DNA from 3 places in the Labrys sedimenti genome. Region 3 is predicted to be linked to each of the others. Evidence: predicted binding sites of a transcription regulator. Region 3 holds the regulator's gene; each other region holds the start of a gene.
What was found. The regulator PhoB, encoded in region 3, activates phosphate uptake and scavenging genes when phosphate is short. The targets are predictions, from matches to a motif close to TGTCATNNANCTGTCAT.

Region 1 (9,782 bases), on a different contig from region 3:
TATCGTCAGCGGCAAGAAGCCGGAGATCGACGTTTCGGACCTCGGATTGAACCGCTACGGAGCCTAAACGCTCCGGTCCTTCATCCTCGCAAGGGCCACACCCCGCTGGCGGCAGGCAGCGGGGATTGAAGGCCGCTGCCAGCCCGTCTCACTCTATTCAGCCGCCGCCGTCACGGTCTCCTGCGGATCGAGGATGCGGATCACGGCCTCGCGGCCGATCAGGCGCCCGAGCGCCTTCATGCGGGCGTTGAGCCGCTCGCCCACCAGCCCCTCCAGATCACGGGGCACATCGAGCAACAACTTGCCATGGCTGACATAGAGCGGCGCGCGCGGCAGCACGCCCGGCATCGAGGCGGACAGGATGTAGCCCACCCGCATCAGCCCCCCGAGAATGCGCGCCCGGTCGAGAATACGCGCAGTGGCAATTTCGCGGATACGCGGAGAGAGTTCCTCCTCGTTCAGGCCGACATGGCGGAAATAGTTTGCCACCGCCATATAGGCACGCCCACGATGATCGACCCCGACAAAGGCGGCGTGGGCGATGATGTTGAGACTCTGTTCGCCGCGATAATCGGGGTGGGCACGCCAGCCGATATCGGCCACCAGGCAGGCCGCATGGCGCTGGCGTTTTTCGTCGGCAGTTTCGTCGAGGTGCGTCGATGCCGTGAAGCGGTCGCTCCAACGCACCAATTCCTCGCCATGCCGCGGCGAGCGCGAACGCAGGATGTTGAGCTCGCTCGCTGCCGTGATCAGGGGATCGAGCTTGCGGCTCTCCTCGTCGAGCAGCGAATAGAGCAGGCCTTCGCGCACGCCCTGGGCCGAGATCACCACATCGCGCGGCTTGCCAGCCTTGATGACCTCGCTCATCACCGCCGCGCCATAGGCGAGCAGCGGCAGGCGTCCTGTCGAAACGGTGTCCTTGCCGATCAAGGTGGTGTTGTCGACCCGCATGATCAGCTTGCAGAAATCGAGCATCTCCCGTGCCGGCACGCTATAGCCATGCATGATGTGCAGGGGATAGCCGAGCTGCATCATGTGCAGCTTGGCGAGCGAGCGCCAGGTGCCGCCGACCGCGTAGAAGGTGCGATCCTTCAGATGTTTCAGCGGGTCCGCCTTGGAAAGCTTGTCCTGGGCGATCTTGGCCGCCTTGCGCACCGACTGGCCGGAGGTGTCCTGCAGCGCCAGGCCGCCGAGCGGCGTCGTCATGCCCGAACCGGCGCGATGGCCGTGCACCTCGATGAGTTCGAGCGAACCACCGCCCATGTCGCCGACCACGCCGTCCGGCATGTGAAAACCGGAGATCACGCCATAGGCCGACAAGCGTGCCTCGCGCTTGCCCGACAGGACCTCGATCTCGGTTCGGCAGATCGCCGTGGCACGGGCGATGAATTCCTCGCCGTCCTCGGCATCGCGTGCCGCCGCCGTGGCCAGCACGTAGAGTTCCCTAACGCCCATGGTATCGCACAAGGCGCGGAAGCGGATCAGGGCAGCATAGGCTTTGGCGACGGCCGCTGGATCAAGGCGCTTGGTAGTCATCACGCCACGGCCGAGACCGCACAGCACCTTCTCGTTGAAGACGGCCGTCGGAGCGCGCGTCAGCCCCTCATAGACCACCAGACGAACCGAGTTTGAGCCGATATCGATCGTCGCGATCGGCGGCCCCTGGCAGATGCGCCCCTGTGCGAAACCGGGCTGCCTCGTCCCCGGCCCCGCCGCGTCGGCAGCCTGGACATGGGGCAGCGTGTCAGCGTCGGCGGCTGAGGAGCGTTCGGGGAGAGTTGTGTTCAAGAGATTTGCCTCGTCCCGATAGGCTGGGATTGGTCATGAAATATTTGTGGGCGTTGAAGGGCTCTTCATCAGGCTGCGGGACTATGCGTTCGGCGGTCCCGTCGGGCAAGATGCTCCAGCTCTGTTGGTTGTCGATAAGGTTGGCGATCATGATCTGGTCGAGCACCTGCTCATGCACCGTCGGGTTGAGGATCGGGCAGAGCGCCTCGACGCGCCGGTCGAGATTGCGCTCCATCAGATCGGCCGAGGAGATGTAGACGGCTGCCTTCTGGTGTGGCAGGCCATGGCCGTTGCCGAAGGCATAGATGCGGCCATGCTCCAGGAAGCGGCCGACGATGGACTTGACGCGGATATTTTCCGACAGGCCGGGAACACCCGGCCTCAGACAGCAGATGCCGCGCACCACCAGATCGACCTGCACGCCCGCTTGGCTGGCGGCATAGAGCGCGTCGATGATCATGGTATCGACCAGCGAGTTGCATTTGCACCAGATGGCACCCGGCCGGCCGGCCTTTGCGTGCTCGATCTCGGCATTGATGTGGTCGAGGATGCGCTGCTTGAGCGAGACGGGCGAGACCGCCATGCGCTCCAGAGCCGCCGGCTCGGCATAGCCGGTGATGAAGTTGAAGATACGCGAGACGTCGCGCGCGATCACGGGGTCGGCAGTGAAGAAGGACAGGTCCGTGTAGATGCGCGCCGTGATCGGATGGTAGTTGCCGGTGCCGACATGGCAATAGGACACGAGTTGGCCCATCTCGCGCCGCACCACCAGCGAAAGCTTGGCGTGGGTCTTCAGTTCGATGAAACCGAACACCACCTGCACGCCGGCGCGTTCGAGATCGCGCGCCCAGCGTATGTTGGCTTCCTCGTCGAACCGCGCCTTCAGCTCCACCAGTGCCGTGACCGATTTACCGGCCTCGGCGGCTTCTGCCAGCGCCTTGACGATCGGGCTGTTGGAGGAGGTGCGGTACAGCGTCTGCTTGATGGCGACCACGTTCGGATCGCGCGCTGCCTGGTTGAGGAATTGTACCACCACATCGAAGGATTCGTAGGGGTGGTGCACCAGGATGTCCTTCTGCCGGATGGCGGCGAAGGCATCGGCTCCATGATCGCGGATACGCTCGGGCGAGCGTGGCGAATAGGGTTTGAATTTGAGGTCCGGACGGTCGAGCCCGACGAGTTGCGACAATTCGTTGAGGGCGAGCATGCCCTCGACGCGAAACACCGCGTCGTCGGCAACGTCGAGTTCCTCTGTCACGAACTGGCGGATGCTGTCGGGCATGCCGGCTTCGATCTCGAGGCGGATCACCACGCCGCGCCGGCGCTGCTTCAACGCCGTCTCGAACAGCAACACCAGATCTTCCGCCTCTTCTTCGACTTCGAGGTCGGAGTCACGGATGACCCGGAAAGACCCCTGCCCCTTCACAGTATAGCCGGGGAACAGTTTGGCGATGAACAGCACCGCCAGATTTTCCAGCGTGATGTAGCGGGCTGCCCCGGTTTCGGCGAAGTCCGGCAGGCGGATGAAACGCTCGACCTTGTGGGGCGCACGGATCAGGGCATTCAGCATGCGCCCGTCGCTCATGCGCTTGAGCTGTAGCGCGATAGTGAAGCCGAGATTGGGAATGAACGGGAACGGATGAGCCGGGTCGACGGCGAGCGGCGTCAGGATCGGAAAGATGTAGCTGAGGAAATAATCGTCCAGCCAGGCGCGCTCGGCCTTGGAAAGGTCGCGCGGTTCAGTGATCACGATGCCTTCGAGCAGCAGGTCGTCACGCAATTCGTTCCAGCGTTTCTGCTGGTCGGTGGCGAGCTTGGACACCGCCTCGCCGATCTTGACGAGTTGCTCGGCCGGCGACAGGCCATCGGGGCTGCGCGCCGTGACGTCCTCGCGCACCTGGCCGATCAGGCCGGCGACGCGCACCATGAAGAACTCGTCGAGATTGCTGGCCGAGATCGACAGGAAGCGCAGCTGCTCGAGCAGGGGATGACTCTTGTTGGACGCCTCCTCCAGCACGCGGCGATTGAACTGCAGCCAGGAAATCTCGCGATTGATGAAGCGGTCCGGGCTGACGCGTAGCGCGATCGAGTTTTGAGCGGGAGCCACGTCACGTGCCGCCTCCCGTATCTCATCGCCTTGCATCGCGCTCTCCGCCGTCTGTGCCGTGCTGGTCATGGTCGTCAATGCCGCTCGCTATGTCCCAGGCTGCCGTTCCCCATCCCGCCAGTCGGAATCGTCGCCCGTCATGGGGAAGCCTGCTTAGGCCGCCTATATGACAATGCTGTCACATAAAATGGTCGTGCTGGGGAAAATTCGCAAAACTTCGCCCCGTCGCCTGTGGAACCATCGCTGGCGCGCTCAACGAGCTGGACCCAGGCAGACCGCATGAGGCATCTTCCATGCGACCCTCGAGCCCCTCATCCCCAACGGACGAAACGACCAGTCCGCTCCAGGAGCAAATCAGGCATGTGCAGGTTCCCAGTTGTTCCCATGATTATCCTGGCCTGCCTGTTCGCCCAACTGACACATGTCGCAGCCCAGACCGATGCTTCTCGGGTGCTCCAGACCGATCGATCCGGCGCTTCTGGGTGTGTTTCGGTGCAGGATACCCGCAATCCAAGCGAAAATGGAGGCGCCCTCATCGGTTGCATCAATCCGATGACGGGTGCTTTCGAGCTTCCGTCCAATCTGCGCAACCGTGAGGATATCGACGAGCGCGTCCTCAGATCCTATGGCTTTCGCGGCGACGGAGAGAGCCATCCGCTGTCCAGCATTACCATTCTCAACGGTCGCAGCACCGCAGGCTGGTCCCTGGTGCAATGGCAGGCGATACTCCCGGCGGCACGCTCTCTTTCGGACGAGATCGACGGCGTCGTCATCAATTCGCTGATCCAGACGAATTCGAGCGCCCTGAAGTTCCGCCTGGGTCCCCTGACCGCTCGTTTCTCCACGCCGATCATCTCTGCTTGCGGCAAAAGCATTCGCTTCGAGGGAGCCGGACCGAAACTCACCATATTTCGCTTCGGCGCCAGCAATGGCTGGGATCACTGCGGGACAGGCGCCCCGAAGGGAGACAAGCTGGAGCTCCAGGGCATCAAATTCCAATCCAACGATACTGCCTCCAGGAGCACGATCGGAATCAACGCCAGGTTTACGCCCGGCGTCAACGGGACTTATTCCAACTTCGCTCTCGAAAATTTCAACACCGGCATGATCTTGGTCAACTCGGCCGGCACTATGATCGAGGGCGGCATGATCACTGCCGGACCATCGCGCAAAGGCCTGGCCAGCACGGGAACCGGTATCTGGTTTCGCGGGACGAATACCTTCGTCAATCGTATCCAGAACACGCTGACCCAATATTACAGGACCGGCTATCGTTTCCAGTCGACCAATCCCCCGAGGATGCTGGGGCTCGAGGATCAGAGCCTGATCAATTCGGCCGCCGGGGAAGTCGGCACCTGCATCCAGATCGATTCCGACTATAAGGGCTACTCCCCGCTCCAATATGTGGCGGATAATTTCTCTTGCGACGCCTATGAAGGCCATGTCGATGCACGACAAGTCTCGCATCTGTCCATCAAGGGCGGCAATTGGCTGATCCACCCAGCCGCGGGATTCTGGACGCCCGCCGGCAAGAACTTCTTCAATTTTTGCAGAGCCTCGACGGTACGCCTTGAAGGAGCCTGGATTTCCAACAACGCCCAACCCCTCGAAGTTCGCTCCCTCATCAACGTCACCACCGACTCCTGCGGTATTCCGACCGGAGCCGGCGCATCGGATGTGCAGATCCGTAACAACAAGATCGAATATCGGGGCTTGAAGACCTCGGCGGCCTTGATCGTCAAGACCGCCGGCACCAGCGGGGTGGTGGTCGCCGGGAATCTCTTCACCGAATTCTTCAAACCCGGACCGCCGCCATCCAATGCATTTTCATGGGCCGGTTCGGATGCCCAATCGGCTCTTTATCAAGGCCTCCCCGGCGAACTCGTGCAGACATCGCCGCCGCCGGTCGACATGAGCGACCGGGTTGTACGCGACATCGGGACATTCTCTCTCGCGCCGGGCGTTTGGAGTTGCCACGCCCAACTACAGCTCCTGCCGGCCGGCGGGACGAAGGTTAGAGCTTTTCAGGGGGCCTTTAGTACCCAATCCACCGCGATGCCGATTGCACCCGGACAAGGCATGTTCATGGAAACCGGCGAATGGTCGGGCGGGGAAATTCGGGGGGTCGGTCCGTTCGTGTTCGACTTCACCGCGAAAACGCAGAGTTCCCCTGTCCATATCGTCGGAGTGGCGTCTTTCGCCGGAGGCCAACTTCAGATGAACACCGTCGGCCAGTGCGTCCGTTTGCGATAGAGCTCGCATCATGATGAGCCGATCGCGACGAGGCGCGATCGATTTCACTCCTCGTCGATTGGCGACGCCAGCACTTCCTTGAGCAGTTCGGCCGCAAGGGCCCGGGTGATCCGGCGGCCGCGTGACAGGCCTTCGCGATCGAGTACGGCAACCACCTGGCGCGCTGCGGCGAAGGAGCGCTCGATACGGTTGACGAGGAAGTCGACCAGCGTGCTGTCGACGATGAGCTGGCGGTCGAGAAAAAGCTTCACCAGCAGCATGCGAAACAGACCGTCATCCGGCGTCGCGATGGTCAGGGCCGTCATGGCCCGCAGCCGCGAGATGAGGTCCGGAAGCACGAGCCCCCAGCGCTCAGGGGGCTCGTGGGCGGTGATCAGCAGGGAAGCGCCCGCCTCGCCCGTGAGGTTGAGCAGATGGAAAAGCGCCGTCTCGTCGATGCCGCGCCCGGCATCCTCGATCACCACCGCCTTGTGTGAGACCAAGACAGGGACATTGTCGTCCCGCAGTGCCTCGCCCGCCAGCGTGACCGCGCCAGCCGCATCCGACCAGATCGCCGCCAAATGGCTCTTGCCCGAGCCGCTCGGGCCGATCAGCAAGGCACGGCGGGACGGCCAGTCGGGCCAGCGCTCGATGAAGGCATAGGCGGCCTCGTTGGAGGGCGAGACCAGGAAATCCTCGCGGGCAAACGAGGCCTGCAACGGCAGATCGAGCGCCAATTGGCGGGGAAGCGTCACGACGAAGGGTCCGATGGCAGTGCCGCAGCCTGATCCTGGTCGACATGCCCGGTATAATACTGGCTGGCGAGGTAGCGCGACAAGGCAAAGCGCACCAGCACGCCGATCGCCGCCGCCACCGGCACGGCAACCAGGAGGCCGATGAAGCCGAACAGGCTGCCAGCGGCCAGCAGGGCGAACATCAGCCAGACCGGATGCAGCCCGACCGAACCGCCGACCAAGCGTGGCGAGAGCACATAGCCTTCGAGAATCTGTCCCGCCACGAAGACCAGGGCGGCATAGACCGGCAAATGCCAGTCCGGCCAGACCTGGACCAGCGCCACGCTGACGCTGACCACGAAGCCGAGAATGGAACCGACATAGGGGATGAAGGAGGCCAGACCCGTACACAGCCCGATGAGGAAGCCGAAGCTGACACCGAGAAAGGTCAGGCAGGAGCCGTAGAACAGCCCGAGCAGGAAGCAGACCGTCGCCTGGCCGCGCACGAAGCCGGCGATGGCGGCATCGATGTCGCGGAAGATGCCGCGGATGGCATCGGCATGGTCACGCGGCAGCCAGCTGTCGACGCGCGCCACCATATGATCCCAGTCGAGCAGGATGTAGAAAGCCACCACCGGCGTGACGATCAGGATGCTGACCACCCCGATGACAGCCTGGCTGCCCGACCAGAGCGAGGAGACGAAGGTGGCAAGCACCTGGGCACCCTGCCCGACATAGTCGCCGAGCGACTTCTGGATGTCCTGCAGCCGTTCGGTGAGCAGGCCCCCGAGCCAGCTCTGGTTGAGTTCGCCCAGAATGCGCTGCATGGAGGCTACGATGCTTGGCAGCCTCTCGCGCAATCCGTTGAACTGCTCGCCCAGCATCGGCACCAGCAGGAGGATCGCCAGCACGATGAGGAAGATGAAGCCGAGCAGGATCACCGAGGCGGCCGCCCACCGCGGCAAGCCCAGCCTCTCCAGCCTGTCGGCGACGGGATCGAGGAAATAGGCAATCACCAGGCCGGCGATGAAGGGCCATACCATGCCCTGGAGCAGCCAGATCAGCGCGATGAACAAAGCCAGCGCACCGAGCCAGAAGAATACCTGCCGTTGGAGGCTCATCCATTCGCTCCTGAAGCTCGATCCACACCGTTCTCCCCGGCCAAGCAAACCTCGTCCGGGACGGCTGAGATGGCGGATGGCCTTCCGCGGCCGGAATATTCATCCGGCCATATGGTTGAGCCACTGGCGCAGATAGGCGGCAGCAGAGGCAATGGTCAAGAGCGTGACCAGGATGGAACCCACTTCGATCAAGAAAGGAAAAGGCCATCCTGTGCCCTTGGCGAACAACACGAGGGCCACGAAAGCGATCTGTACCGCGGTGTTGAGCTTGGAAAGCATCAGCGGCGCGATCTGCACCGGCTGGCTCATGACCCAGGACACCAGCACGGCACCGATGATCATGAAATCGCGGAACACGGCGAGGATAACCAGCCAGGCCGGCACCACACCGACGATCCCCAGCGTGACGAAGATCGAAACCAGCAGGGCCTTGTCCGCCAGGGGGTCGAGCACGGCCCCCAATTCACTGCGCATGTCGAAGCGCTTGGCGATGAAGCCATCGACGCCATCGGAAATGCCGGCCACCAGGAAGGCGACGAAAGCCCAGCCCCAGGTCCCCGAGGTGATGCACAACACCGCCAGCGGCACCAGGCAAAATCGCAGGATGGTGATCAGATTCGGTATCGTCATGATCGGATCGTAGCAAACCGCGGGAGCGCAGGCACGTATGGGCGGGCTCGCCGGCATCCTCGGCGGTCGTCCAGAGGTCCAGCGATTCGACGGTGACGTCAGGCATCGCCGCGACACGTCCGAACAAGGCGTCAGAGCACCACTACCGTGGTGCCGACCCCCACCCGCTGGTAGAGGTCCATCACATCAGGGTTGGCCATGCGAATACAGCCGGAGGAAACCGCCCGACCAATGGTATTCGGCTCATTGGTGCCGTGGATGCGGTAGAGCGTGGATCCCAGATAGAGCGCACGCGCGCCCAGCGGATTGTTGAGGCCGCCCTCCATATGATCGGGCAATTCGGGACGGCGGGCGATCATTTCCTTGGGCGGCGTCCAGCTCGGCCATTCGGCCTTTCTGCTGATGGTTTCCGTGCCCTTCCAGGTGAAGCCCTGCTTGCCGACGCCAATGCCATACCGGAGCGCCGTGCCGTCGTCCTGCACCAGGTAGAGCCGCTTCTCCTTGGTCGAGATCACGATGGTGCCGGGGCTGTAGCCGGAGAACGGCACCACCGTGCGCGGGATCGGGGACCGCGCCAGCATGGCCTGCCCATCGTCCTTGGTGCCGGAATCGAGATTGGGCGAGACGCTGTTCGGATCGATCGAAGCCTGGCGCTGCGGGCGCCGGCCTGGCGTCGCATCGCCATCCTGGTCGCCATAATAGCCATAGGGATCCTCTTGATAATCGTAAGGCTCCTCGAAGCTCCGATCCGCCCGGTAGGTTGGCTGGGGATCCCGCCACTGGCGCGGACGGGAGAGGCCATCGTCCTGATAATAGCCGTCATCCGGAGGGTAGCCCCACTCCTGGGCCTGGGCCGTCCCTCCGATCACCAGGAGGGCGAGGACGGGTAAAAGTGCTTTTCTTGCAATCGTCATGTCGAGAACCACACGTCCCGGAAGAACGCCCGGGGTTGCGCCCTGCAGGGCAATGCAAGGCAAGATGGCTGCGACAATCCCGGAAACGACAGGCGTAATTGTGGCAGAGACAGCGGCAGAAAGTCGCTATTTTTTAACCCTTTGTTCAGCATGCATTCAGATCGGATTGATCGTCCTTGCGGAAAGAGACCTTTTGTCCTTCGCCGTGAATTCGTCATCCAAGGCCACTTCCTTGCCGTGAGGACAGCCCATCATG
Region 2 (9,782 bases), on a different contig from region 3:
TGTCGCCGGATACCGGTCGTTTGGAGGCGGAGAGCGCGCGCGAGGCGACGGCCCTGGAGACGCCGGCGAGGGCGGCCACGTCGCTGATGGTCGGTGCTGCCTTGCGCCTCATGCGGCCTTATAAGCTCCTCCAAAGCGTTTTGCGATTTGGCGGCATCGCCAAGAATCGCAAAGACGCGTCGAACCAAAGAGTCAGAGCAACGCAGCGTCGCTGTGTAAACGCGCTTTGCTCTAGGGGAATGCGAAATCATAGCTGACGCCACGCCCTAATACAGGAAACAACGGTTTGGAAGGTTTCTTCTGTCAATGACGATCTGCTTCGACATCGGTGGCTCCGCCATCAAGGCGGCCATTGCCTCGCCGCAAGGCGAGATCCATCCCTTTGCACGGGTTGCGACGCCGCTCGACGATTTCGAAGCCTTTGCGCGTGCGCTCGCGGATCTGAGGCGGCAAGGCTCGGCTGGGGCAGGGGATGTCATCGCCTTGTCCATCACCGGCGTGGTCGATCCGCACAGCCAGATCATCACCTGTGCCAATATTCCCTGCATCGACGGGCGGCGGCTGGCTCCTGACCTGGCCGAGCGGCTAGGCGTGCCTGTGCACGTCGCCAATGACGCCGATTGCTTTGCCCTCGCCGAGGCGGTGCAGGGTGCCGGGCGTGGGCATCGCATCGTCTTCGGCATCATCATCGGCACCGGCATCGGCGGCGGTGTGGTCATCGACGGGCGGATCCTCGCCGGCGCCGGCGGCTTTGCGGGGGAATGGGGACACGGACCGGTGGCGGCGCTCGAGGCGGGCGATCCGCCGGCCGTGATTCCGCGCTTTGCCTGCGGCTGCGGCCAGAAGGGGTGTGTCGACACGATCGGCGGCGCGCGCGGCCTCGAGAGGCTGCATCGCCATCTCACCGGCGACGAATGCGAGAGCACGGAAATCATCAGCGCCTGGCGCGCGGGCGATGCCGCCGCGGCCCGCACGGTGGCCTGCCAAGTCGATCTTGTCGCCTCGCCCCTGGCCTTGGCCGTCAATATCATCGGCGCCGATATCGTGCCGGTCGGCGGTGGCCTCGCCAGCGTACCGGAACTGATCGCAAGGCTGGACGAGGCCGTGCGCCGCCGCATCCTGCGGCGATCCGGCGGGCCGCTGTTGGTGCCGAGTCTTCTGGCGCCGGAGCCCGGATTGATAGGCGCGGCCCTCTTGGCCCATCAGGGAGAACGTCCATGACGGCCTTGCTCGAAATCTGTGTCGCCGATCCCCGCAGCCTCGAAGCCGCGATCGAAGGCGGCGCCGACCGCATCGAACTGTGTTCGGCGCTCGAACTCGGCGGGTTGACGCCGTCACCGGGCCTGATGCGCCTAGCGGCGCAGGCACCGATCCCGGCCTATGCCATGATCAGGCCGCGGGCCGGGGATTTCGTCTTCTCCGCCCGGGAAGGGGAGATCATGCTCACCGATATCGAGGCGGCGGGCGGCGCCGGGCTGGCCGGTGTCGTATTGGGCGCCTCCCAGCCGGATGGCCGGCTCGACGAAGCCCTGCTGTCGCGCCTGCGGGTGCATGCCAGGGGGCTCGGCACCACGCTGCATCGCGCCTTCGATCTGGTGCCTGACCGGCCGGCCGCGCTGGAGACGGCCATCGCGCTCGGCTTCGAGCGCATCCTCACATCGGGCGGGGCGGCTGGCGCATCCGCGGGCCTGGACGAATTGGTGCGCCTGCATCGGGCGGCCCGAGGTCGCATCGGCATCATGCCGGGTTCGGGATTGACGCCGGCCAATATTGCAGCGCTGCTGGCGGCGCTTCCCGTCACCGAGGTGCACAGCTCCTGTTCGGCCGAAGGGGAGCCATGGAGCGCCGATGCCGTCCGCCTCGGCTTTGCGGTGGGCGGGCGGCGCCAGACCAGCGTCGAGATCGTCCGGTCATTCCGGGATGCGATGGCGGCAGCTTAGGTCAACCGGGCGAATGAATTCAGCCCCGATTGAGCTGCCCCTCACCCTTACTCTCCCCCCGCAAGGGGCGGGGGTAAGGGTGAGGGGCAGGGCAACGGTGCAAATCAGGCGCTTTTTACTCTTTGTCAGTGCTTCGAAAAGAAATGGCCGCCCCGGGGCGGCCATTCCAACGAAGAAGGCGCAGGGTCTCAGATGATCTGGCGCAGCACCACGAAGAGCACGAAGGACAATGCCATCGAGGCGGGCAGGGTGAGCACCCAGGCCATGATCAGGTTGCGGACCGTCGACATCTGCAGCCCCGTACCGTTGGCCGCCATGGTGCCGGCGACACCCGAAGACAGCACATGGGTGGTGGAGACCGGCAGGCCGAGATAGTCGGCAGCGCCGATCGTCGCCGCGGCGACGATCTCGGCCGAGGCTCCCTGGCCGTAGGTCAAGTGGGTCTTGCCGATCTTCTCGCCGACCGTCACGACGATGCGCTTCCAGCCCACCATGGTGCCGAGGCCGAGGGCCAGGGCGATGGCGACCTTCACCCAGGTCGGGATGAACTTGGTCGTGTTGTCGGTGGCGGTGTGATAGGTCTTGATCGCCTTCAGGTCGGCATCCGATACCGGCAGCAGCTTCTTGGAATCGATCAGCTTGAGGGCCTCGCCGATCAGATACATGTCGTTGCGGGTGTTGGAGACCAGTCCCGCGGGCACCGCCGCGGCCGAACCGTAGGGCGAGAGCTGGGAGGTGGTCTGTTCGATGAAGATCTTGAGGGCCGGTGTCGTCTCGTCGCTCCAGGTCCGCGTGCGCACCGCCTCGGCGACCTTGACCTTGGCATCGGCGGGAGCGACCGCCACGCCCGGCTTGATGTAGTTGCCCAGGACCGAACCGGCCGCGGTCGACGCAGCCTTGTAGGTTTCGAGATAGTTGATGTCGGGCGTGCGGTTGAGCGCGAAGGCGGTGGGCACCACGCCGATCAGGATCAGCATGATCAGGCCCATGCCCTTCTGGCCGTCATTGGAGCCATGGAAGAAGCTGACCAGCGTGCAGGTCAGGATCAGAAGGCCACGGATCCACAACGGAGGCGGATTGCTGCCCTTCGGCTCGACATAGAGGGCCTTGTTGCGCACCACGGTTTTCATCAGGAGCAGCAGGGCGCCCGCCAGGAAGAAGCCGAACAGGGGCGAAATGAGCAAGGAAAGGCCGATATTCTTGGCCTGGGACCAGTCGACGCCGCTGGTCGCCGAGCCGGCGGGGGCCAGGAACTGGTTGGCGAGGCCGACACCGATGATCGAGCCGACCATGGTGTGGGAGCTCGAGGCCGGCAGGCCGAAATACCAGGTGCCGAGGTTCCAGACGATGGCGGCGATCAGAAGTGCGAAGACCATCGCAAGGCCCGCACTCGAGCCGACCTGCATGATCAGTTCCACCGGCAGCAGCGAGATGATGCCGAAGGCCACCGCACCGCTCGCCGTGAGTACGCCGAGGAAGTTGAAGAAACCCGACCAGATCACCGCGAATTCGGCGGGGAGCGAATGGGTATAGATTACTGTCGCCACCGCATTGGCGGTATCGTGGAAGCCGTTGACGAACTCGAAGCCGAGCGCGATCAGCAGGGCAAGGCCGAGCAGGATCCAGGGCACGGCCACCGCGCCGGTAAGATCGGCGACCAGCGCGTAGCAGACATAGCCCAGGCCCCCGAGCAGGATCAGGGCGATCACGATATTGGGCAGGTTGCCGAGAGAGCTAGGCCTATCGAGCGGATGGCCGCTCCTTTGGCCCGATGTAACGTCCGTCATCACCAAACATCCCCGTGTTTCCATGGTCTGGCGACCCTTAGGCGGGGTTCGTGAAGCTTAGATGACAAAATGTTAACCTTGCGCCGCGGGCAAGGAAGAAGGCGGGTCGGTCAGGCCTCTTTCGCGGGGGAAAACGCCTGCTGGCGCCAGAGGAGCTGTACGGCCCGGTCGAAATCGGCGGTGGCCTTGTCGAAGGCGCCGAACTGGCGATGCACGACGCTGCGCTTGAAGAGGGCATCGGCATGGCCGGGGTCGAGCGCGATCACCCTGTCATAATCGGCGATAGCCTGCGGGAAGGATCGCTTGTGGTGATAGGCGAGGGCCCGTTCGTACAAGGCGTCGACGGCATCGGGGCTGCGTTCGAGCGCCCTGCTGAATTCGGCGATGGCCCTGTCGAAGTCCCGGTCGTCGGGCCTTGCCGGGCTGGCATCGGCAGGCGTGGTTTCGGATTCGGACATGCTGACGGAACGCCCTTGCATTTCGGCGGAACCTACCGGGAGTACGGCGAAGCCCTCCTTCATCCGCCGCAGGGTCCCGAGTCACGCTCGAAAGAATCTAAGCGTATATGAACAGCAACGTCAGGGAATGTCCATGACGTTGCGTTAGAGGGCCGGGGGGGGGGCGACGTTTGCAGCTTGGGCGCTGTCAGTTCTTTAGGCGCTCGAGGGCCAGCTTGCGCCCCACGATGGCATAGAATCCGGCGGGATTGCAGGCATCTCGCCTGCATCTGGAGGCGGCACGCTTGCGGGAACGGAAGAGCAGCCGAGACGCCTGTGATGCCAGGATGGGCCTTCCGTCCTCCTTTCCATCGCCGCGATTGCCCTTTCTCCGCTTTTTTCTTGACTTTGCGCTGCAAAAAGCGCAGCAACCGCGTGTAACGACCGCTCGGGGGTTCGCGCGGCGCGCTGGTTTTTGGCTTTTTCAGAAGCAGTGCCTCACCTCCCGGCCGTCCCCAACAACATTCCGCTGCTCCCATCCGCGCGTGGGTCGCGATATCGCCGTACCGTTTCATCATGCCTTTGCGGCTGAAGACGGGCTGTGATCGCGGACCCGGACGGTGGCCGCGCTGCTGTCCGATCGACGAGCGTGGCATGAAGGATTTAATGTGACTTCCGAAGTAACTTTTGCAGCGCTCGGCCTTGCCGAGCCGCTTTTGCGTGCGCTTGACGCCGCCGACTACAAGAACCCCACCCCGATCCAGCACAAGGCGATTCCCGCCCTTCTCGAAGGGCGCGACATGATGGGCCTGGCCCAGACCGGCACCGGCAAGACGGCCGCCTTCGCGCTGCCGATCCTGCAGCGCCTGTCGAAGTCGCGCCATGGCGCCGGCCCCAAGGGCGTGCGCGCCCTGATCCTGGCGCCGACGCGTGAGCTCGCCATCCAGATCGACGAGAGCTTCCGCGCCTATGGCGTGCATATGGGCTTCCGCATCGCCGTGATCTTCGGCGGCGTCAGCCAGGGTTCGCAGGTCAAGGCGCTCTCCGACGGTGTCGACATCCTTGTCGCCACCCCCGGCCGCCTGCTCGACCTGCAGCAGCAGCGCAAGGTTCGCCTCGACAAGGTGGAGATCCTGGTGCTCGACGAGGCCGACCGCATGCTCGACATGGGCTTCTCGCGCGACGTGCTCAAGATCGTCGACGAGACGCCGCTGGAGCGCCAGTCCTTGCTGTTCTCGGCTACGATGCCGAAGACGATCAAGAAGCTCGGCGAGGAGATCCTCCTCAATCCCGTGCATGTCGAAGTGACGCCCGAGGTGGTGACCGTCGACAAGATCGACCAGCACGTCTATCACGTGCCGGCCTCGGTGAAGCGCTCGCTGCTGCTCCATTTGCTCAATGATCCGGCGATGAGCCGCGTCATCGTGTTCACCCGCACCAAGCATGGCGCCAACCGCGTCTCGGGCCATCTCGACAAGGCCGGTATCCCCTCGGCGGCGATCCACGGCAACAAGTCGCAGAATGCCCGCCAGAAGGCGCTGGAGGATTTCCGCTCGGGCTCCACGCGCATCCTGGTGGCGACTGACATCGCCGCCCGCGGCATCGACGTCGACGACATCACCCATGTCGTCAATTTCGAGATGCCGGTGGATGCCGAGAGCTATGTGCACCGCATCGGCCGTACGGCCCGGGCCGGGCGCAGCGGCATTGCCTATTCCTTCTGCGATCCCAATGAGCGCGACGAGCTCAAGGCGATCGAGCGCCTGACCAAGAAGCCGCTGATGGTGGCCGCTCCGGTGCAGGGCCTCGAAGCCGACCAGAAGCACGGCGAACGCGGTCCGCGCCATCCGCATCAGGGCAAGCCGAATGGCAAGCCCCGCAACAACGGGCAGCCGGAAAAGTCTCATTCGGGCCAACCGCGCCCGGGGCGCTCGCGGCGTCCGGGTGGCCGCAACAATCAGCGCCGCGCCGCCTAAGGGCGCGGCATTCCATTTTCCCAACAGGATTTGCACATGGCAAAAGAAGAACTGATGGAATTTGAAGGCGAGGTTTCCGAAGTGTTGCCGGACGCCCGTTTCCGCGTGAAGCTCGACAATGGCCACGAGATGATCGCCTACACGGCCGGCAAGATGAAGAAGAACCGCATCAAGACCATCGAGGGCGATCGCGTCACCGTCGAGATGTCGCCCTACGACCTCGACAAGGGGCGTATCATCTTCCGCCACAAGGACGAGCGCGCTTCGTCCGGCCCCCGTCCGCCGCAGCGCGGCGGCGGCAATATGCGCCGCCGCTGATCGGATTCGGTAGGCGGGTCTTCAGGCCCGCCCACGCCCTCCTTTGCCGGAGGGCGCGGGTTGACGTGCCGGTCTTCGGAGCCTGACCGAAAAGTCGGTAAAACTCGACTTTTGTCATTGCAGCGCTTCGCCCCCCCACCGGACAAGCTGTCCGGTATAATTAGGGCCGCAATCTCCATCAGTGGCCGTATCTGGATGCCCGGGATAAGCCCGGGCATGATAAAACTCAGCCTTCCTCGGTTCTGTTTGCGATTATCGAGTCAGGCTCTGGAGACCGGCGCGCCGGCTTCCTGCGCTCAATATCGCTCATTCGACAATTTTGGCTTGCCACCCCGGGCCCTTCTTCCGCATCGATGGCACAGCCTCGATTCCGGAAGATCCGCCATGAGCCAAGACGATCCGCGCCAAGACGATCCGCGCCAAGACGACCCACGCCAAGACGAACTGGGCCTGCGCCGTGCCATCATCGACAAATGCCGCTGGATGAATGCCAACGGCCTCAACCAAGGCACGTCCGGCAATATTTCGGCTCGCTGCGGCGACCGCATGCTGATCACCCCGTCGGCCATCCCCTATCACGAGATGGAACCGGAGATGATCGCCGCCATGCCCTTCGAGGGCGAGTATGGCGCCTGGGAAGGACCGCTGAAGCCCTCGGTGGAATGGCGTTTCCACTTCGACATCCTCAAGGGCCGCCCGGATGCCGGCGCCGTGGTGCATACCCACGCCACCTGGTCCACCATCCTCGCCATTGCCCACAAGCCGATCCCGGCCATCCACTACATGATCGCAGCCTTCGGCGGCCCCGACATACGCTGTGCGCCCTATGCCCGTTACGGCTCGGAGGAATTGTCGCGTTTCGCCCTCGAGGCCCTGGAAGGCCGCAATGGCTGCCTGCTCGCCAATCACGGTATGATCGCCGTCGGTTCCAGCCTCGACAAGGCGATGTGGCTGGCCCATGAACTGGAAACGCTGGCCAAGCAATATTACCACGCCCTTCAGATCGGGGGCGCGAACATCCTGCCCGACAGCGAGATCACTGAGGTGGTCGAGGGCTTCAAGAGCTACGGCCTGCAGGACAAGAAGCCATAAGCTTCGAAGTCCTGGCGGAGTAAAGGCGGAGGCGCCCGGCGACTTGCCGGGACCCCGCCCTGCGATGTCCGGGGTTCACCAAGTCGGCACATAGGCGCCCTTGTATTTGGCCAGGACGAAGTCCCGGACCTCGGGCGAGCGATAGGATTGCGCCAGGAGCGGCACCCAGGGCTTGTCCTTGTCGGTGGTGCGTACGGCAATCAGGTTGGTGTATTGCGGCTTGAGTTCTTCCAGGATCAAGGCCTGCTTGGTCGGATCGAGACCTGCGGTGACGGCATAATTGGCATTGACGGCTGCGGCATCGACATCGTCGAGGGAGCGCGGCGTCTGGGCCGCGTCGACCTCCAGGAAGTGCAATTGCTTGGGATTGGCGGTGATGTCGGCGACGATCGGCTTGTAACCGACGCCGTCCCTGAGGCTGATCACGCCCTTGTCGCGCAGCAACAGGAGCGTGCGGCCGCCATTGGTCGGGTCGTTCTGAATGGCGATGGTAGCGCCGTCGGGCACCTCGCTCCAGGCCTTGTGCCGGCGTGAATAGACACCCAGGCGTGAATTGATGATCGGGGCAATGCCGACGATCTTGTAGCCGCGGTCGGCGATCTGGTTGTCGAGATAAGGCTGGTTCTGGAAGGCGTTGGCCTCGATCTCCCCGGCATCGAGCGCGGCATTGGGCACGACATAGTCGGAAAATTCGATCACCTCGATGTCCAGGCCCAACTTGGCGGCAACGGGCTTGGCCGCTTCCAGGGTCTCGGCCATCGGCCCGGGCGTGGCGCCGATGCGGATGCGTGTCGATGAGGCGAGGGCGGCCGCGGGTGCGGCGAACAGGGAAGCGGCGGCCAGCGCCAGGACGGAGCGGCGGGTGAGGGAGGAAGGCATCGATAAACTCTCCGAAGGGATGGATCGATGCGATGGTAGAAAAGTCAGTTCATTAAATCCATAAAAATTATATATTTATAGAGTCTTTGAACCAAGAGACGATAGGGCAGGGTAGCCGAAACTGGGTAGAATGAGGCGCGACCTCCCTCCCCAGCTTCGTGGGGAGGGAGGTCGCGGCCTTGCTTGTCAGGCAGTTGCATTCACGACCGGCTGCCAACCGTATGAACTTTACAGGATGAACTGACTGAGATCGGTGTTCTTGGCGAGGTCGCCCACCGTCTTCTGCACATAGTCGGCGTCGATCGTCACTTTCTCGCCGCCCTTGTCGGGGGCGGTGAAGGAGATCTCGTCGAGGATGCGTTCCATTACCGTCTGTAGCCGGCGCGCGCCGATATTCTCGACGGTGGCGTTCACCTGCACCGCGATGGCGGCGATGGCGTCGATGGCCTCGGGCGTGAAGCTGAGCTCAAGGTTCTCGGTACCCATCAGCGCCACATATTGCTTGATCAGGCTGGCTTCCGTGTCGGTGAGGATGCGGCGGAAGTCGTCCTGGGTCAGTGCCTGCAGTTCGACCCGAATCGGCAGGCGCCCCTGCAATTCCGGCAGGAGGTCGGAAGGCTTGGCGACATGGAAGGCGCCCGAGGCGATGAAGAGGATGTGGTCGGTGCGCACTGCACCGTGCTTGGTCGACACGGTGGTGCCTTCGATCAGCGGCAGAAGGTCGCGCTGCACGCCCTCGCGACTGACGTCGGCGCCGCCGCGGTTTTCCCGGGCGCAGATCTTGTCGATCTCGTCGAGGAAGACGATGCCGTTGTTCTCGACCTGCCGGATGGCTTCGTGCACGATCTGCTCCTGGTCGAGCAGATTGTCAGCCTCCTCCTGGATCAGCTGGTCATAGCTGTCCTTGACCGTGGTGCGCTTGGTCTTGGTGCGCCCCGAAAAGGCCTTGCCGAAGATGTCGCCGATCGAGACGACGCCCATTTGGCCCTGCGGCAGGCCCGGCAGCTCGAAGGAAGGCGAGGAGGTGTCCTTCATCTCGATCTCGATTTCCTTGTCGTCGAGCTCGCCGGCGCGCAGTTTCTTCTGGAAACTATCGCGGGTCGCCGGGCTCGCCGTCGCGCCGACCAGGGCGTTGAGCACGCGCTGTTCGGCGGCCAGATGTGCCTTGGCTTGGACTTCCTTGCGCTTTTCGGCCTTCACCAGCGCTATGCCGATATCGATGAGATCGCGTACGATCTGCTCGACGTCGCGCCCGACATAACCGACTTCGGTGAACTTCGTCGCTTCCACCTTCAGGAAGGGCGCATTGGCAAGCTTGGCAAGGCGGCGCGAAATCTCGGTCTTGCCGACGCC
Region 3 (9,782 bases):
TCGCGTTCTCGCCCTTGGCGATCGGCGCGGCCCGGCGAGCGAGGCCCAGACGCTCTATGAGGACCTGTCGCCCGAACCGCCGGGCCGGCCGGCGGCGGGGTCCGAGCAAAGTGATGCCGGATAGCTGGCGGCGAGTTCACGTGTGTCTGCGCGGCTCCCCTCATCCCCCTGCCGGGACCTTCTCCCGCAAGGGGAGAAGGGGTGTTGCGCTGCCACCTTCCTAGCAATGGCTCTTACCGATTCGGTCCATAATCCCTATATTCGTGATAGACAGGATGGACTTTGTCCTGCGTGGAGCGAATCGGTCAATGCTGACGAACAAGGGCAAATATGGTCTCAAGGCGCTGGCGCACCTCGCCAGCCTGCCGGCCGGCGAGACGGCGCAAAGCCAGGAAATCGCCGAAGCCAACCGCATTCCCAAAAAGTTTCTCGACGCGATCCTGGGCGAGTTGCGCGTGGCCGGCATCGTACGCTCCAAGAAAGGCAAGGGCGGTGGCTACATGCTGGCGCGCGAGGCCAGCCAGATCAGTGTCGGCAATGCCATCCGGGTTCTCGACGGTCCGCTCGCGCCGATCGCCTGCGCCAGCCATACCGCTTATCAGCCTTGCCTCGACTGCCCGGATGTTCCAGGTTGCACTGTACGCCTTTTGATGCGGCGTGTGCGGGACCTCTCTTCCAACCTGCTCGACAACATGTCGGTGGAAGAGATGCGTCAGGCAGGGGGCGGGGAACAAGAGCTGACCTATTCGATTTGAACTCCCTGCGGCCCTTGAGCCCGAACCGGCACGCTCGTGTGCCGGACGGCCCATTTGTTGTCATGAATATGGAGAGCATTCATGGAAAAACGTGCGATTGGACGGTCGGATCTGTCGGTTGCTCCGCTTGGCCTGGGTGGCAATGTCTTCGGCTGGAGCGCGGATGAGAAAGCCTCCTTCGCCGTCCTCGATGCTTTCGTCGGGGGTGGTTTCAACCTGATCGACACTGCCGATGTCTATTCAGCCTGGGTTCCCGGCAATCAGGGCGGCGAATCCGAGGCGATCATCGGCAAATGGATGAAGGCTCGCGGCAATCGCGCCGAGATCGTGATCACCACCAAGGTCGGCTCGGAAATGGGGCCGGGCAAGAAGGGCTTGTCGCGTGCCTACATCGTCCAGGCGGTGGAGGATTCGCTCAAGCGCCTGCAGACCGACTATATCGATCTCTATCTCTCCCACTGGGAGGATCCGGAAGTCGAACTCGAGGAGACGCTGGGCATCTATGCCGAGCTGGTCAAGGACGGCAAGGTCCGGGTGATCGGCAATTCCAATCATAGCGCCAACACCATGTTCAAGGCGCTGGCGATCAGCACCAAGGAGATGTGGCCGCGCTTCGAGAACTTGCAGACACAATATAATCTCTATGATCGTTCCGGTTATGAGCGCGAACTCGAGGCTTTCTGTCTCAAGAACGAGATCGGCGTGACCAGCTATTTTTCGTTGGCCAAGGGCTTCCTGTCCGGCAAATATCGCAGCGAAGCCGATTTCGCCAAGAGCAATGCCCGTGGCGGCGACATGGGCAATTACCTCAACGAGCGGGGCCTGCGCATCCTTGCCGCCCTGGATGCGGTGGCCGCGGCCAAGAACGCCACGCCGGCCCAGATTGCCATAGCCTGGCTGATCGCAAGGCCCGGGATCGTCGCTCCGATCGCCAGTGCCACCAGCGTCGAGCAGCTCGCCGACCTGATCAAGGCGACCGAGCTCAATCTCGGATCGGCCGAGATCGAGCAGCTTACCAAGGCAAGCGCATAATTTTCCTGCCGCTGTCGAAAGCGAACGGGATGGCGCGTCATTGTCATGCCGGCGCATCATGCGCCGGCAGAGACAGGAGGAACCCATGCAGTTCGCAATTCTGATCTACAGCAACGAAGAAGCCATGCTGAAGGCGGATCCCGCCAACAAGCAGCAGATCCTGGCCGCCTACCAAGCCTACACGCAGGCGCTCCAGTCGTCCGGCAGCCTGGGACCGTGGAGCCGCTTGCGTCCGACGGCTTCGGCCACCACCGTGCGTATCGCCGACGGCAAGAGCCAGGTGCTCAACGGTCCCTTTGCCGACACCCGTGAGCAGCTCGGCGGCTTCTACATCATCGACGTGCCGGACCTGGATGCCGCGATCGGCTGGGCGGCGCGCTGCCCGAGCGCGGCCATCGGGACCATCGAGGTCCGGCCGATATGGGACCCGAAGGACTATTGAGCAAACGAGCCGAGCCGGTGTCTTCGGCCCCCGCTGCCGACCTTGCCGAAGTCGTGGCGCGACGCAGCTATGGCCGTCTCGTCGCACTTCTTGCGGCACGCTCGAGCGACATTGCGGGGGCGGAGGACGCCCTGGCCGACGCCTTCGCGGCAGCCTTGGAACATTGGCCGGCGGGCGGCGTGCCCGCCAATCCCGAGGCCTGGCTCCTGACCGCGGCCCGCCGCCGCCAGATCGATGCGGCCCGCCGCGCCAGGCTGCGCGGCGAAAAGGCGGACGCGGTCATCCGCCATGTCGAGGCCCTCGCCTCGGAGCAGGGCGAGCGGCATGCCGTGCCCGACGAGCGCCTGCGCCTGATGTTCGCCTGCGCCCATCCCTCTCTCGATGCTTCCGTGCGTGCGCCCCTGATCCTGCAGGTGATATTGGGGTTCGATGCCGGCGCGATCGCCAGCGCCTTCCTGGTCTCACCCACTGCGATGGGCCAGAGGCTGGTGCGGGCCAAGGCCAAGATCAAGCAGGCCGGCATTCCCTTCCGCATCCCGGAGCCCGACGAGCTGCCCGGCCGCCTCGATGCGGTGCTGGCGGCCGTCTACGCCGTCTATGCCGAGGGCTGGGCCGATCCGGAAGGGGCTCACGCCCGCGAGCGCAATCTGTCGGCGGAAGGTATCTGGCTCGGCCGGCTGCTGGCCTCGCTCCTGCCCGGCGAGGCAGAAGTGCTGGGACTGCTGGCGCTGATGCTGCACGCCGAAGCGCGGCGAGCGGCACGCCGCGGCCCGGGTGGCGATTATATTCCGCTGGAGCAGCAGGATACCGCGCTCTGGGATGCCGGGCTGATCGAGGAGGCCGAGGCCTTGCTTGCCCGGGCCGGCCAGGTCCGCCAGATCGGCCGCTATCAGCTGGAAGCCGCGCTGCAATCGGCCCATGCTCATCGACGCATCTGCGCGGCGACGGACTGGGCCGCGATCGTCACGCTGTATGAAGCCCTGGTCCTGCTGACCGCTTCTCCGGTGGCCGCCATCAACCGGGCCGTGGCGCTGGGCCGCCTTGCGGGGCCGCAGGCTGGTCTGGACGCGCTCGACGAGGTCGCCGGCGACGGACGCATCATCGATTACCAGCCCTATTGGGCAGCGCGTGCCGACTTGCTGGCGCGGGCGGCGAAGCCGGAAGAGGCCCGCAATGCCTATTCGCGGGCGATCGGCCTGGAGAGCGACCCGGCCATCCGCCGCTATCTGCAGGGACGCCTGGCGGATCTGGGGGCGTGATTGCGTGGCCAGAGAACTGGTCAGACACTGATGCTCACCCTTACACCAACTCGCGCAATCCCCGACCCGTCATTGCGAGCGAAGCGAAGCAATCCAGGAACTCGCAGGCCTGGAGTTCAGGGCTCTTGGATTGCTTCGCTTCGCTCGCAATGACGTTGATGAGTCGAACTCAAAGCGTGCTGGTATTACTCACTACGTCGCGCAGCCTTGGCGAAAGGAAGCGGGCGGGCAATGCCCGCAAACCGCCCTCAGGATTGCTTGGCGAAGGTCTCGTCGAAGGAATAGCCGGCGCCACGCACGGTGCGGATCGGATCGATCTCGCGGGTGCGATTCATCGCCTTGCGCAGGCGGCCGACATGCACGTCGACCGTGCGCTCGTCAATATAGACGTCGCGGCCCCAGACGCTGTCGAGCAACTGCTCGCGCGCGAACACCCGTCCCGGCGCCTGCATTAGGAATTCGAGCAGGCGGAACTCGGTCGGGCCGAGGCGGATCTCGCGATTGCCGCGATGGACACGCTTGGTCTCCCGGTCGAGCGAGATGTCGCCGGCCTTGAGCAGGGAGGCGACGTGATCGGGCTTGGCCCGGCGCAGCAAGGCACGCACGCGGGCCGAGAGTTCGGGCACCGAGAAGGGCTTGACGACATAGTCGTCGGCGCCGGTGGCAAGGCCACGCACGCGTTCGGTTTCCTCGCCGCGCGCCGTGAGCATGATCACCGGCAGGCGCTCGGTTTCCGGCCGCATGCGGATGCGCCGGCACAATTCGATGCCGGACAGGCCCGGCAACATCCAGTCGAGCAGGACGAGGTCCGGCACGCTTTCGCGCAGCCGAATCTCGGCATCGTCTCCGCGTGCGACGCTATCGACCTCATAGCCTTCGGCTTCGAGATTGTAGCGCAGCAGCAGAGTCAGGGCTTCTTCGTCCTCGACGATCAGAACCTTGGGAGGCATGGCCTATCCCTTGTTATTTAGCCGGCACAGGAAGATCGACAAGATCGGTGCTGTTGTCCGCCTTGGGCCGCTCGCCGGCCGGCGATTCACCGGTGACCAAATAGTGCACCGTCTCGGCGATGTTGGTGGCGTGGTCGCCGATGCGCTCGATGTTCTTGGCGCAGAACAGCAGATGGGTGCAGAAGCCGATATTGCGCGGATCTTCCATCATGTAGGTCAGCAATTCGCGGAACAGCGAGGTATACATCGCATCGATCTCGCCGTCCGAGCGCCAGACCGAGAGCGCTTCCTCGACGTTGCGCTGGGCGAAGGCATCGAGCACCTGCTTGAGCTGCTCGAGCACCAGGTCGGCCATGTGATCGAAACCGCCGAAGAGCTGGGCCGGCTGGGCGTGGCTGTGGATGGCCACCACGCGCTTGGCGACGTTCTTGCCGAGGTCGCCGATCCGTTCGAGGTCATTGGCCACCCGCAGGGCCGAGACGATTTCGCGCAGGTCGAGGGCCAGCGGCTGGCGCTTGGCGATGATCAGGATGGCCCGGTCCTCGACCTGGCGCTGCAGCTTGTCGATCGCGGCATCGAGATCGATCACCGCTTTGGCGCGCTGGGTGTCACGCTTGAGCAGGGCTTCGACGCTGTCGGCCACGCTCTTCTCGGCGTAGCCACCCATTTCGGCGATCATGTTGCGCAGTTCGCGCAGTTCCTGGTCGAAGGATGTAACGATATGGTCGGACATGCCGCCTCCAAATGAATTCGACGCTGGCCGGGAATCAGCCGAAGCGGCCGGTGATGTAGTCCTGCGTACGGCTGTCGTTCGGGGTGGTGAACATCTTGTTGGTCTGGCCGACCTCGATGAGGTCGCCCAGATAGAAGAAGGCCGTCACATCCGCGCAGCGCGCCGCCTGCTGCATATTGTGCGTGACGATGACGATGGTGAAGTCCCGCTTCAATTCGTCGATCAGTTCCTCGATCTTGGCGGTCGAGATCGGATCGAGTGCGGAGGTCGGCTCGTCCAGCAGCACGACTTCGGGCTTCACCGCGATGGTGCGGGCGATGCACAGGCGCTGCTGCTGGCCGCCGGACATGCCGAGGGCCGAAGCGTGCAGGCGGTCCTTGACCTCGTTCCACAAGGCGGCCTTGGTGAGGCACCACTCGACGCGCTGGTCCATCTCCGCCTTGGAGATGGACTCATGCAGGCGCACGCCGAAGGCGATATTGTCATAGATCGACATCGGGAAGGGCGTCGGCTTCTGGAACACCATGCCGATGCGGGCGCGCAGCACGGCCGGATCGATTTCCTTGCCGATGACGTTCTGGCCGTCGAGCAGCACGCGGCCCTTGGCGGTCTGCCCCGGATAGAGGTCGTACATGCGGTTGAGCACGCGCAGCAGGGTCGACTTGCCGCAGCCGGAGGGACCGATCATGGCAGTGACCTGCCGGTCGATCATGTCGAGGTTGATGCCCTTGAGCGCATGCTTCTCGCCATAATAGAAGTCGAGATTCTCGACCTTGAGCTTCACGGCGGCGGCTGGATCAGCGATCGGGCGTTCGGCAACCGCGATGGAGGCTTGGGGGGTAGCGGACATGGGAGCACTCATTTCTTGGGAGCGAGCACGAAGCGGGTCAGGATATTGAGCGCCAACACGCCGGCCGTGATGAGGAGGGCGCCACTCCAGGCCACCGAGACGGCCTTGGGGTCGGGATAGGGCGCGAGCTGGTAGATGGCTGCCGGCAAGCTGGCAAATGCGTTGCCGAGGTTGAGCGACCAGTTGGAATTGCCGAAGGCTGTAAGCAGCAGCGGTGCCGTCTCGCCGGCGGCGCGGGCCAAGGCCAGCAGGATGCCGGTGACGATACCGGTACGGGCCGAGCGCCAGGTTACGAAGGTGATGACCTTCCACATCGGCGATCCCAGGGCAAAGGCGGCTTCACGCAGGCTGGTCGGCACCAGGGCCAGCATGTCCTCGGTGGTGCGCACGACCACCGGCAGGATGATGATGGCGAGGGCGATCACGCCGGCCCAGCCGGAGAAGCCGCCCGTTGCCACCACGATCATCTGGTAGACGAACAGGCCGATCAGGATGGACGGCGCGGAGAGCAGAATGTCGTTGATGAAGCGCACCGCATCGGCGAATTTGCTGCCGCGGCCAGCCTCGGCGAGGAAGGTGCCGGCCATGATGCCGATCGGCGCACCGATCAGGAGGGCGAGCAGCACCATGACGAGAGAGCCGACGATGGCGTTGCGCAGGCCGCCATCGGCCATGTCCTTGGTGAAGAGGTCCATGGTCAGCGAGGGCAGCCCCTCACGCAGCAGCGTGAACAGGATCCATGCCAGCGCCAGCAGGGAGATAGCGGCAAAGCTGATGGAGACGACCTTGTAGGCATAGTCGAGGGCGCGGCGGCGGGCGAGACGGGCGCTGCCTTGGGCGAGATTGGCCATGATGCTCTCCCTTACTTGGCGTTGGTGCGCACGAGCATGCGGGAGATCGCAAGCACGATGAAGGAAATCACGAAGAGGACGAAGCCCAGCTCCAGCAGCGACTGGCTGCGCAGCGAGCCGGCCGGTGCGTCCGGGAATTCGTTGGCGATGGTGGAGGCGATGGTCGCGCCCGAGGAGAACAGCGATGCCGATATTCGGTTGGCGTTGCCGATCACGAAGGTCACCGCCATCGTCTCGCCCAAAGCGCGGCCGAAGCCGAGCATGACGGCGCCGACCAGGGCCGTGCGGCCATAGGGCACCGAGACGTTGCGGAAGACCTCATAGGTGGTGGCGCCGACGCCATAGGCCGATTCCTTCAGCATGGCGGGCACGGCTTCGAGGATCTCGACGAACATCGCGGTGATGAAGGGAATGATCATCAGGGCCAGGATGATGCCGGCCGTGAGCATGCCGGCGCCGTTGGTGGGGCCCTTGAACAGATAGCCGAGCACCGGCACGTGCGAGAGGATGGAGATGATCGGCGGATAGATCGTCTGGGCCAGGATCGGCGCCACGATCAGGGACCCCCACATGCCGAAGATGATCGAGGGCACGGCCGCCAGGAGCTGGATGGCGATGCCGATCGGCCGCCGCACGCTCTGGGGTGCGATCTCCGTGAGGAAGAAAGCGATGCCGAAGGACATCGGCAAGGCAATGATCAAAGCGAGAATGCCGGTGAACAGCGTGCCGTAGATCATGACGCCGGCGCCGAATTTCTCGGTGACGGGGTTCCAGGCGGTGGACCAGTAGAAGCTCGGCCCGAAATGGGCCAGCGCCGGCCAGCCGCCATAGAAGAGCAGCACGACGATCGAGCAGAGCAGGATCAGCACGAGGGAGCCGCAACCATAGAGGGCGGCCTTGAAGATGGGATCCAGATTGGCGCCAGGAACCGTCTTGGCCCCGGGCGAGGGAGAACCCTGCGCGACCTTTGCGGCCGAGTTGGATGCGTCCAGCGAGGAGTCGGCTACGGCGCTCATGGCGATATTCCAGCCTGTGATTCGATCAAAGAGGATGACCCGGCGCAGTTCTGCGCCGGGCCGGGTTTTCAGCTTATTCGTAGACGGCCTTGCCGTCGGCAGCCTTCACTTCGCTCTTCCAGGCGGTGCGAACGGTATCGATCACTTCCTTGGGCAGCGGGATGTAGTGCAGCTTCTCGGCCGTCGCGCCGCCATCCTTGTAGGCCCAGTCGAAGAACTTCATGACTTCGGCCGACTGCTTGGCGTCCTTGGGATCCTTCGGCAGCAGGATGAAAGTGGTGGAAACGATCGGCCAGGAGGTTTCGCCGCCGACGTCGATCATCGAGACGGCGAAATCCTTGGCGCCCTTCCAATCGGCCTTGGCGGCCGCGGCCTGGAACGCGGGAACGGTCGGCTTGACGACCTTGCCGTCCTTGTTCTGCAGCTGCGTGGTGGTCAAGCTGTTGTTGGCAGCGTAGACATATTCGACATAGCCGATGGCGCCCTGGGTGTTCTTCACGGCGCCGGCGACACCGTCATTGCCCTTGGCCCCCGAGCCGGTCGCCCATTGCACCGAGGTGGCGGCGCCGATATTGCTCTTCCAGTCGGGGCTCACGGCCGAAAGATAGGACGTGAAGACATAGGTCGTGCCCGAGCCGTCGGCGCGGTAGACCGGGGCGATGTCGAGATCGGGGAGCTTCACATCCTTGTTGAGCTCGGCGATCTTCGGATCGTTCCACTTGGTGATCTTGCCCTGGTAGATGTCGGCGATGATCGCGCCGGTCAGCGTCAGCTGGTCGGCGGACACACCCTCGATGTTCACGATCGGCACGATGGCGCCGATCACGGTCGGGAACTGCAGCAGCTTGGCAGCGGTCAGCTTGTCGGTGGCCATCGGAGCATCGGACGCGCCGAAATCGACGGTGCGGTTGGTGATCTGGGTCTGGCCGCCGCCCGAACCGATTGCCTGATAGTTCAGCGCAGTGCCGGTCTTGGCTTTGAAATCGCTACCCCAGGCATTGTAGACCGGGGCGGGGAAGGTGCCACCGGCGCCGGTGATGTCGGCAGCGAAGGCGGCGGTCGCGGCGATCGTGCTGGACAGGGCTACCGAAGCGGCGAGCGCGAGGAAGGAAAGCTTCACGGTCTATCTCCGTTGTTCTCTGGACAGGCGCTACGATCGTTTACCGGTCGGCAACCCTGTCTACGGCGCGACTCCTAACAAGCCGGCAGCAACGGTTCTATGACAGTTAGGCTATCGTTTTATGACAAATAAAACCGTTTTAATTCAATGGCTTGATCGAATCTTGTCAGCTGCCTCGCAAGAGCGATGACGGGATTGTTAAAATCCGCCGAAATTCTATGACGATGCCCGCAGCTTTCGTCATCATGCAAGATTCGAGATTGCGGACCTTTCCTGCTCAGGCGCCCGACGTTTTTTGAGATCAACTCGAAAATTTGGCGAAATCGCCGAAAGAGGCGGCATTTCCTGAAAATACCTCACGGCGTCAGTCGATCTGGTCGATCCGAACCGAGAAAACCGTGCTTTCGCCGGGTACGCTCTCAATGCCCAGGCGGCCGCGGTGGCGTGCCACGATGTGTTTGACGATGGCGAGCCCGAGGCCGGTGCCGCCCTTCTCGCGGGATTTTGCGGCATCCACTCGGTAGAAGCGTTCGGTCAGACGCGGCACATGCTCGGCTTCAATGCCCGGGCCATAGTCGCGTACCGTCACCACCGCCTCGCGGCCTTTGCCCTGTGGCTTGGGCAGCGAATCGAGGGTAACCTCGACCTTGCCGCCGGACGCGCCATATTTGATGGCGTTTTCCACCAGATTCTCGAAGACGCGGATCAGTTCGTCCCGCTCGCCGCGCACTTCCAGCGTCGGGACGCGCTTGTCGACGCTGAGCGTGACGCTCC

Region 1: a site for PhoB is predicted at 4,062-4,078, ahead of U1R88_RS02020 (RNA degradosome polyphosphate kinase). Genes of this name have one in related genera too.
Region 2: a site for PhoB is predicted at 3,778-3,794, ahead of U1R88_RS30260 (inorganic phosphate transporter). Genes of this name have one in related genera too.

Annotation. Positions count from the first base shown of each region.
Region 1 covers NZ_JAXOUF010000001.1:430,386-440,167, reverse strand. The annotation lists gene U1R88_RS02030 (D-amino acid dehydrogenase) at 1-67, shown strand, start outside; gene U1R88_RS02025 (Ppx/GppA family phosphatase) at 154-1,671, opposite strand; gene U1R88_RS02020 (RNA degradosome polyphosphate kinase) at 1,745-3,931, opposite strand; gene U1R88_RS02015 (hypothetical protein) at 4,280-6,148, shown strand; gene U1R88_RS02010 (P-loop NTPase family protein) at 6,193-6,882, opposite strand; gene U1R88_RS02005 (AI-2E family transporter) at 6,879-7,982, opposite strand; gene U1R88_RS02000 (CDP-alcohol phosphatidyltransferase family protein) at 8,082-8,612, opposite strand; gene U1R88_RS01995 (L,D-transpeptidase) at 8,744-9,253, opposite strand; gene U1R88_RS01990 (glycosyltransferase family 61 protein) at 9,780-9,782, shown strand, end outside.
Region 2 covers NZ_JAXOUF010000021.1:5,626-15,407, reverse strand. The annotation lists gene U1R88_RS30275 (LacI family DNA-binding transcriptional regulator) at 1-112, opposite strand, end outside; gene U1R88_RS30270 (ROK family protein) at 307-1,221, shown strand; gene U1R88_RS30265 (copper homeostasis protein CutC) at 1,218-1,940, shown strand; gene U1R88_RS30260 (inorganic phosphate transporter) at 2,129-3,727, opposite strand; gene U1R88_RS30255 (tetratricopeptide repeat protein) at 3,838-4,185, opposite strand; gene U1R88_RS30250 (DEAD/DEAH box helicase) at 4,833-6,140, shown strand; gene infA (translation initiation factor IF-1) at 6,177-6,458, shown strand; gene U1R88_RS30240 (class II aldolase/adducin family protein) at 6,843-7,550, shown strand; gene U1R88_RS30235 (MetQ/NlpA family ABC transporter substrate-binding protein) at 7,626-8,429, opposite strand; gene hslU (ATP-dependent protease ATPase subunit HslU) at 8,658-9,782, opposite strand, start outside.
Region 3 covers NZ_JAXOUF010000002.1:24,586-34,367, forward strand. The annotation lists gene U1R88_RS06500 (RNA-binding S4 domain-containing protein) at 1-124, shown strand, start outside; gene U1R88_RS06505 (RrF2 family transcriptional regulator) at 309-755, shown strand; gene U1R88_RS06510 (aldo/keto reductase) at 837-1,787, shown strand; gene U1R88_RS06515 (YciI family protein) at 1,873-2,229, shown strand; gene U1R88_RS06520 (RNA polymerase sigma factor) at 2,247-3,488, shown strand; gene phoB (phosphate regulon transcriptional regulator PhoB) at 3,737-4,438, opposite strand; gene phoU (phosphate signaling complex protein PhoU) at 4,452-5,171, opposite strand; gene pstB (phosphate ABC transporter ATP-binding protein PstB) at 5,206-6,021, opposite strand; gene pstA (phosphate ABC transporter permease PstA) at 6,030-6,872, opposite strand; gene pstC (phosphate ABC transporter permease subunit PstC) at 6,884-7,888, opposite strand; gene pstS (phosphate ABC transporter substrate-binding protein PstS) at 7,962-9,008, opposite strand; gene U1R88_RS06555 (ATP-binding protein) at 9,373-9,782, opposite strand, start outside.